Regions from separate parts of the Agarivorans sp. DSG3-1 genome, predicted to be linked through region 1. Evidence: predicted binding sites of a transcription regulator. Region 1 holds the regulator's gene; the other holds the start of a gene.
The links. The regulator LexA, encoded in region 1, represses DNA repair genes until DNA is damaged. The targets are predictions, from matches to a motif close to TACTGTATNNNNATACAGTA.

Region 1 (4,264 bases):
ATGCAGATGGAGCCTCGATAACCAGTACTTCTGAGTTACACATTGATGGTCTAAATCTACACGTTATTGCTGATACAGACAGTGCAATAAAGGTGAGCGGGGGGAGTATTGTTAACAGTGCTATCCACATTTCTGGTTATCGCGGCTCAATGATTACTTCAGATAAGCCTATACGAATTACTCACAACTCCATAAATGTGAAAGACACGAATGGTGCACTTATTAACTTACCGCCGGGCTCATCGGTGAACAATAATCTTATTGTTTTGCAAAACAGCCGAGCGACGCTAATTGGAAACTCACTGGGTCAAGCAGAATCAGAGCAGCTTAAAGAATCTGTAAAAGTAAGCAATAATACTCTAATAGATATGTATTCTTTCTTTAGTGACCACTCGCTCTTTCCATTATCCGCCATTGTTTTTGAAAACAATATTGTCGCACTGACGGACAACTTAGAGAGTGTTGATGACTCAGAACTCGATGGTTCAGTATTTAGCGTTAGCGGTGAGCAAAGCGTTACTCGTCATAACTTGTTTTCATCTCGTTTTACAGAGCTACTAAATAATAGTGAGTTTGTGAACGAAAGTAACATTGTAAGCGACAAGATCTCTCAAGGGCTAGAGAGTGACTTCAGTTTGAATTTGACTAGCGAGGCCATTGATACTGGTGTTGATAACCTTGAGCTACCGAGTAAGGATTTAGCAGGAAGTGCAAGGATATCAGGTGCGGGCGTAGATATTGGTGCATTTGAGCTTCAGCAATAGTAAGTTTTTTTCAAAAGAAAATTTCGATAGCGCTATCCTGTCAGGATTAGCGCTATTGTTAAGTTCCCTGCTTTAAAAGTTGCTTTAGCATCCAAACATTGCAGCCATTATGGGCTGTACCTTGTAAAGGTGCGGATAAGTGTTTAAAACCGAGGCCTTCGTATAGTTTAATCGCTGCCGACATATTGCTAAGCGTGTCTAGGTAACAGCGAGAAAATCCCTGCTCTAAGGCAAATGCTAGGCAGGCTAAAGAGAGCTTTTTACCGAGACCTTGGCCTCTACCTTCTTCTAGCAAAAATAACTTTTTTAACTCACTGGTATCTTTACTATCGGCAAAAGGCGCAATGCCGCAGCCGCCAACGACCTTGCCATCTAACAAAGCGACCACATATCTACTACGATTTTGCTGTGTATAGTGCTGACTCATATTATCGACTTCAGCATCAGAGGGGCCAAAGCCTTCTCCTACCGCGCCATATTCTTGGCCAACCTGTTTGATTATTCGCTGTAGATCTTGGTCATATTGGGCTGATATTTCGATTATCTCAAGGGTCATTATTGCCTCCTATCACTTTGAATCAACAGTAACAAAATCAGAATTAAGATAAAACCTTGCGTCAAAATGTATGCTGTATATACTAACAGTGTGCTGTATAAACTTACAGGTAGACTATGAAGCCCTTAACGCCCCGCCAAACAGAAGTGTTTGAACTTATTCGCCGCCATATTAACGATACTGGTATGCCTCCAACGCGTGCCGAAATTGCTAAAGAACTAGGATTCCGCTCGGCTAATGCAGCAGAAGAACACCTTAGAGCTTTAGCTAAAAAAGGTGCGATTGAAATGATTCCTGGTGCGTCGCGAGGGATCCGTATTAGCGAAGCGTACTTGCCGGCTAGCGCGAATGAAGCCACTGTAGAACCCGAGCCAGGCTTGCCGTTAATCGGGCAAGTTGCTGCGGGTGAGCCTATTTTGGCGCAGGAGCACGTTGAATCTCATTACGCCGTAGATGCTAACTTATTTAATCCGCATGCCGATTATTTACTGCGAGTACAGGGCATGAGCATGAAAGATATCGGCATTATGGATGGTGATTTATTAGCCGTGCATAAAACTACCGAGGTACACAATGGACAGGTGGTTGTGGCTCGTTTAGATGAAGATGTTACGGTTAAACGTTTTGAGCGTGACGGCAAGATGGTGTACTTACATCCTGAGAATGAAGAGTTATCAACCATTGAAGTTGATCTTGAATATCAGAACATCGAAATAGAAGGTTTAGCGGTAGGTATTATTCGCACTGCCGATTGGATGTAAGCCTTATTCAACAATAAGTTCCCCATTTTGAAGCCCAAATCACTCTGATTTGGGCTTTTGTCGTTAGCATCACATCTTTTGTCTTTATCCACAAAAATCTCAACAATGTATTTACATTTCTTTAACTTAGGGGTTAATTTATAAGCAGTAGGTTGTATTTAGCTGTAATAGCCTATGCTTTTGGGGTGGGGATTTTCCCTTTATTCGCAGCTACTTTCCTAGCATGGAAAGTTGTTGTCGTTGGCTACTGCAAAGGAGAGCGCTGTGGGCCGATGGATTCAGCTATTATTGCTGACATTTTTTTCGTCGCATTTGTTTGCGCAAGAGATGTCTTTTAATTTACGTCCTGGTGTTACTGCCATCAGTGAGCAAGTTTATGGCTTGCACATGACAATTTTCTATATTTGTTGTGCCATTGGTGTTTTGGTATTTGGCGCTATGTTTTGGTCGATTTACCATCACCGTAAATCCAAAGGAGCGGTTCCTGCTCAATTCCACGAAAGCACTAAAGTGGAAATTATTTGGACCATTATTCCCTTTATCATTTTGATAGGCATGGCGATTCCAGCCACTAAAACCTTACTGGCAATGGAAGACCCTTCCGATGCCGACATTACCATTCAAGTGACAGGTTCCCAGTGGAAGTGGCACTACAAGTACTTTGACCAAGATTTAGAGTTTTACAGTGTAATGGCATCTGATTGGGATGAAGTAAACGGCAAACTGGAAAAGCGCAAAAACTATTTGCTTGAAGTTGACCACCCCCTCGTATTGCCAATCGGTAAAAAAGTCCGCTTCCTCATGACCTCTGAAGACGTTATTCACTCTTGGTGGGTGCCTGACTTTGCAGTTAAAAAAGATGCTAACCCAGGTTTTATTAACGAAGCATGGACCATCATTGATAAACCCGGCATTTACCGTGGCCAATGTGCTGAGCTATGTGGAAAAGACCATGGCTTTATGCCTATTGTTGTCATTGCCAAACCCCAAGCCGAATATGATGCTTGGTTGGCAGAGAAAGAAGCTGCCTATTTAGCCAAGCAAGCGCAAGAGCTAGAACTGGTGGCCATGACGATGCAGCAAGATGAGCTGATGTCGTTAGGCGAAAAAGTGTATGAGAAAAGCTGTGCTGCTTGTCACCAAGTTAACGGCTTAGGTTTACCTGGCGTGTTCCCCGCTTTAAAAGACAGTCCAATCGCGTTAGGTGATGTGACTAAACATATTGAAGTGGTGGTAAATGGCGAGCCTGGCACAGCCATGCAAGCCTTTGGTAAACAGCTTGGTTTGAAAGAGCTAGCTGCGGTGATTACTTATGAGCGAAATGCTTGGGGTAATGATACGGGTGACTTAGTGCAGGCCAAGGATGTTGTGGCCGTGCAAAACGCAGCGCAGTAGGGAGACAGACAATGAGCACGATTAGTGACGTTCACTCAGACCATGAAGAACACCACCATGCCCCTCGCGGATTAATGCGTTGGGTACTAACCACCAACCATAAAGACATTGGTTCAATGTACTTATGGTTCAGCTTTGCCATGTTTATTGTTGGTGGAGCCATGGCGATGATTATTCGCGCCGAGCTGTTCCAACCAGGCTTGCAACTGGTTGAGCCTAATTTCTTTAATCAAATGACTACGGTGCATGGCCTTATCATGGTATTTGGTGCGGTGATGCCAGCCTTTACGGGCTTAGCTAACTGGTTAGTACCAATGATGATTGGCGCGCCGGATATGGCTTTGCCACGCATGAATAACTGGAGCTTCTGGATTTTACCCTTTGCCTTCAGCATTCTGTTGGCATCGCTGTTTATGGAAGGTGGCGGCCCCAATTTTGGTTGGACTTTTTACGCTCCGTTATCAACTAAGTACAGCCCAGACAGCACCGCCCTATTTGTGTTTGCGATACATATTATGGGGATAAGTTCGATCATGGGAGCGATTAACGTGATTGTTACCATTATGAACTTACGCGCCCCAGGTATGACCTACATGAAGCTGCCGTTGTTTGTATGGACTTGGTTTATTACGGCCTTTTTGCTGATAGCGGTAATGCCGGTATTGGCGGGGGCGGTGACAATGGTGTTAACTGATAAATACTTTGGAACCTCCTTCTTTGATGCTGCGGGAGGGGGGGACCCGGTGTTGTTCCAGCATATTTTCTGGTTCTTCGGCCATCCTGAAGTT
Region 2 (4,264 bases), 1.7 Mb from region 1:
CACACTGCGTGGATCCCACGGCTCTAAACCGCGTTTTAAAGTAATCCCCAAACGCTTGGCTAACTGTGCGTTATTGCCTAGTTCGGGATGAACATCTAATGGGAGGTGATAAGCATAAAGGTTGATATCGTGATTTAACAACGCTTGTAGACGACGGCGCTTCATACCGGTAACGACTGCAGCTTCGTTTTTCCAGAAAAAACCATGATGAACCAATATAGCATCGGCGTTTACTTCAATAGCTTGGTCAATTAAGGCTTGGCAGGCAGTAACACCTGTAACCACTCGCTTAACCTGCTCACGGCCTTCTACTTGCAGACCATTAGGGCAATAGTCTTTAAACTTAACGCTTTCTAAATGCTGGTTTAATATGTTTTCTAATCGGGTATTTTTCATTACATTAACTCACAATGGTTTGGCACATTGTAAGTAGCAGACCCGATCAGAAACAAGCTTTAGCTGGTAGGCTTTACTTAAAACAATACAAACTGGCTGTTTTGCTCTGCTTGTTGCATCCAGCTTGGACGATCGTTACGTTTGATCCACTGGCGATGTAACGCGCTGTAAAATGGCGCTCTAACACCAGCCATTGCTACAAAAGGGAAAGACACGAGGCCAACTAGAAATAACGCGATACGACGAACGATGATAATGCTGGTAGAAAATTGCTTACTCATTTCGAACACCTCGACTGGTTTGACCACTAAATAGTAGCCAACATTTAGTAATAAAACTACAAAAACCGTGGAAAACGTCGAAATAAAAAGCTATTGCTTTAAAAAGATGTAAAAAAATAACAAAGGAGTAACATTTTTGGATAGGCAGAGTTTCATTGAGGATTTACGTTGGTGTTTACACGCCCCTGCTCTGCTAGGTATTCACCCGCTTCCTTTTACCGTAGATAAGGGTTGGCAGAAAAGCTGGCAACAAGCAGTAGAGCAGCATTTAGCATTAGCCGAGCAAGTTGATGTTAATCCTCGCTTAGGTTTGTACTTTGAGCAACTGTGGCGCAGTTTAATTGCGCTTCACCCCGATTGGCAATTATTGGCCGACAATGTAGCAGTGCAACAAGATGGTCGCACTCAAGGAGCTATCGATTTTCTATTGCTTAATCATTCGCAGCAACAGATAGAACATTGGGAACTGGCGGTAAAGTTTTACCTAGCTACTCAATCACCTCCGCAGAGTGAACATTATTTAGGGCCCAACCAGCAGGATCGGCTCAACAGTAAGCTCAGTAAACTATTGCTAAAGCAGGTGCCGCTTGGCCGTCATCCGCAGATTCAAAAACTGCGCAGCCCCTACACTAATTACACATTTAAACAACGAATCTTATTACCGGGTTATTTATTTAAACTTGCTGATCCTAATCACACTCAACCACAAGATCTTCATTGGTATGACCTTCAGCACTGGCAACACATGCAGCAAAGCCAGTGGAAGCGTTTAACTAAGCAGCAATGGTTAAATCCAGCGGCTTATCATCTCAGCGAATGTGAACAAGACTTAGACCTCAGTAAAGGACCAGTACAGTTGTATCTACCTAAAAATGGCCAACAATCTGCTAAACGAATATTCATTTGCCCTAACGATTGGCTCGTTAGGGCAAATGCTAAGCAACATAGCCGGTAAATTTAGCGCTTTCGCTCTTCAGAGGAATATTCACGCATCATGCCTTCTACGGTTTCTACCATCTGGGTACTGCCGCAGAAAAACGGAATACGCTGATGAAGCTCGCTAGGTACAATATCCATAATCCGATCAAAGCCATCACTGGCTTTACCACCTGCCTGCTCAATCAAAAAAGCCATTGGGTTACATTCATATAATAAGCGTAACTTACCCTCTGGTGCCGAAGCCGTAGAAGGATATATATAAATCCCGCCTTTTAATAAATTACGGTGAAAATCAGAGACCAACGAGCCAATATAGCGCGAGGTATATGGGCGCTTAGTGTCCGGTTCTATTTCTTGGCAGTACTTAAGGTATTTTTTCACGCCCGTTGGAAACTTAAGATAGTTACCTTCGTTAATCGAATAAATCACACCATCTTCTGGAATGGACATATTCTCGTGAGATAAATAAAACACCCCTAGCGATGGGTCGCAAGTAAAACCGTGAACCCCATGACCCGTGGTATATACCAACATGGTTGAGGAGCCGTATACCACATAACCTGCTGCCACTTGCTGGTTACCCGGCTGTAAAAAATCTTCTAATACTGCAGGCGTACCACAGGGACTGATACGCTTATAGATAGAAAAAATAGTGCCTACTGATACATTTACATCAATATTCGACGAACCATCTAAAGGATCCATCAATACGACGTATTTACTGTCTATGGAGCGCGAGCTATCAAAACTCACAAACTCATCTTCTTCTTCAGAGGCTACACCACATACCTCACCACGGGCTTCTAAGGCCGCTTTAAATTTCTCGTTCGCATACAAATCTAGCTTTTGTTGTACCTCTCCTTGAACGTTTTCAATGCCCGTGGCACCAATAATATCAACCAGGCCGGCTTTGTTGATTTCACGGTTAACGACTTTAGAAGCTAAACGAATAGCCCCCAACAGCTGGGTTAGCTCCCCTGTTGCATCGGGAAACTGGTGTTGTTTTTCTATTATGTATTCACCAAGAGTTATCATTTTTATCCCTATTTATTAGCACGCTTCCTAATGAAAACCTTTTCAGTCCTCAATGTTATTTTGCAAGTATTTACGAAAAATTACTAGCGCCGAGGACTAATTGTCATACATATAGTTGAAAAAAATATTTGCAAATTCTTTGAACAGGTAATACTGTATATCCATACACTGTATATAAACACAGTTAAACTTCGACATTGACTTAGAGCATGGAGCGAACAATGGCACAACAAATTGAACAACTGCTACAAAGCAACAAGGTATGGCAAGGCAGCCAATGGCAACACAGTCATCTTGACGTTCATTCAAGTGGCTTTGAACAGCTTGACCAACAGCTACCTAACCATGGCTGGTCACAAGGCGGTATTACCGAGGTGCTTTATCAGCAACACGGTATTGGCGAATTACAGTTGCTGCTTCCTGCTCTGGCAAAATTGAGCCAACAATCTCGCTGGATCATTTGGGTAGCACCGCCATTTATGCCTAACGCGCCTGCCCTACAACAACATGGCGTAGACATAAGCAAAGTCATTGTTATTCGCCCAGAGCAATGTTGCGATATAACGTGGACCATTGAGCAAGCCTTAAAAAGTGGCTCATGCAGTGCGGTATTAGGTTGGGTAGATGGCTTAGATTTAAAAGCCAGTCGCCGTTTACAACTGGCTGCAGAACAAGGCGACAGCCTAAGTTATTTATTTAGACCGCTACAGCAACAACAGCAAAGCTCTAGCGCCAGTGTACGAATGGCCCTACACCCTAGTAAGGCGCCTAACCAAATTAACTACCACCTGCTAAAACGCCGTGGTGGCGCGCCGCTCTACGAGCAAAGCATGCCACGACTTAATTAAGCCGGTGCTAATGATGCAAGCAACACATGTACTGGATTTACCTTGATTTTCCTCAGCTCGCGCTGGACTTACTACAGCGCGAGCACCCCGCTGAGCACGCCTTGGCGATTCATCACAACAAACAGATCATTCAACTTAACCAAGTCGCTTATCAGCTAGGTGTATATTTAGGTAGCTCTCTGAACACAGCCTACCAACTAGCGCCACAATTACATTTGTACCAACAAGCAGATTTATCGTGCGAGGCCTATTTCGACAGTTTGGCTCAACAAGCTTTACAGTATTGTGCTCAAGTGGCTTTACATGAAGAGCAAGGTTTATACATTAGCGGGGCTGGCATGCTGAGTATTTACCAGCAACCAGAAAAGCACCTAAAACAACTAGCAGAGCATTATCAGCGCCAGCAAGTTAGTTTTCGCATCGCTTACGCAGAAACAGCCATAGCCGCGCGTTGGTTAGTGCGCTCGCAAGATATAAAGCACCCTGAAACAGGTACCAAGCATTTGCCCGACCTCGCTTTAAGTTATAGCGATCTTCCTAGTGCCCAAGTCACTAGCTTGCAGGCTATGGGTTTATATACCATCAAACAACTTAGCAACCTGCCGCGTCCCGAATTGCGTAAACGCCTTGGTGAAGAGAGCTTAGGTGCTCTAGACCAAGCGCTGGGGTTGCAAAATACGCCGTTTACATTTATTCAAACAAAGGCCTGCTATCAACAACGTTTCCCCTTATTAAGTGAAACTCACACTATTCAAGGTTTAAGCT

Region 2: a site for LexA is predicted at 2,803-2,822, ahead of imuA (translesion DNA synthesis-associated protein ImuA). Genes of this name have one in related genera too.

Annotation. Positions count from the first base shown of each region.
Region 1 is NZ_CP177241.1:1,643,377-1,647,640, forward strand. It holds gene ACLD71_RS07715 (choice-of-anchor Q domain-containing protein) at 1-764, shown strand, start outside; gene ACLD71_RS07720 (GNAT family N-acetyltransferase) at 823-1,320, opposite strand; gene lexA (transcriptional repressor LexA) at 1,437-2,081, shown strand; gene coxB (cytochrome c oxidase subunit II) at 2,409-3,476, shown strand; gene ctaD (cytochrome c oxidase subunit I) at 3,488-4,264, shown strand, end outside.
Region 2 is NZ_CP177241.1:3,298,331-3,302,594, reverse strand. It holds gene ACLD71_RS15340 (Nif3-like dinuclear metal center hexameric protein) at 1-396, opposite strand, end outside; gene ACLD71_RS15335 (DUF2517 family protein) at 474-677, opposite strand; gene ACLD71_RS15330 (DUF1853 family protein) at 814-1,632, shown strand; gene fbp (class 1 fructose-bisphosphatase) at 1,635-2,651, opposite strand; gene imuA (translesion DNA synthesis-associated protein ImuA) at 2,873-3,499, shown strand; gene ACLD71_RS15315 (Y-family DNA polymerase) at 3,526-4,264, shown strand, end outside.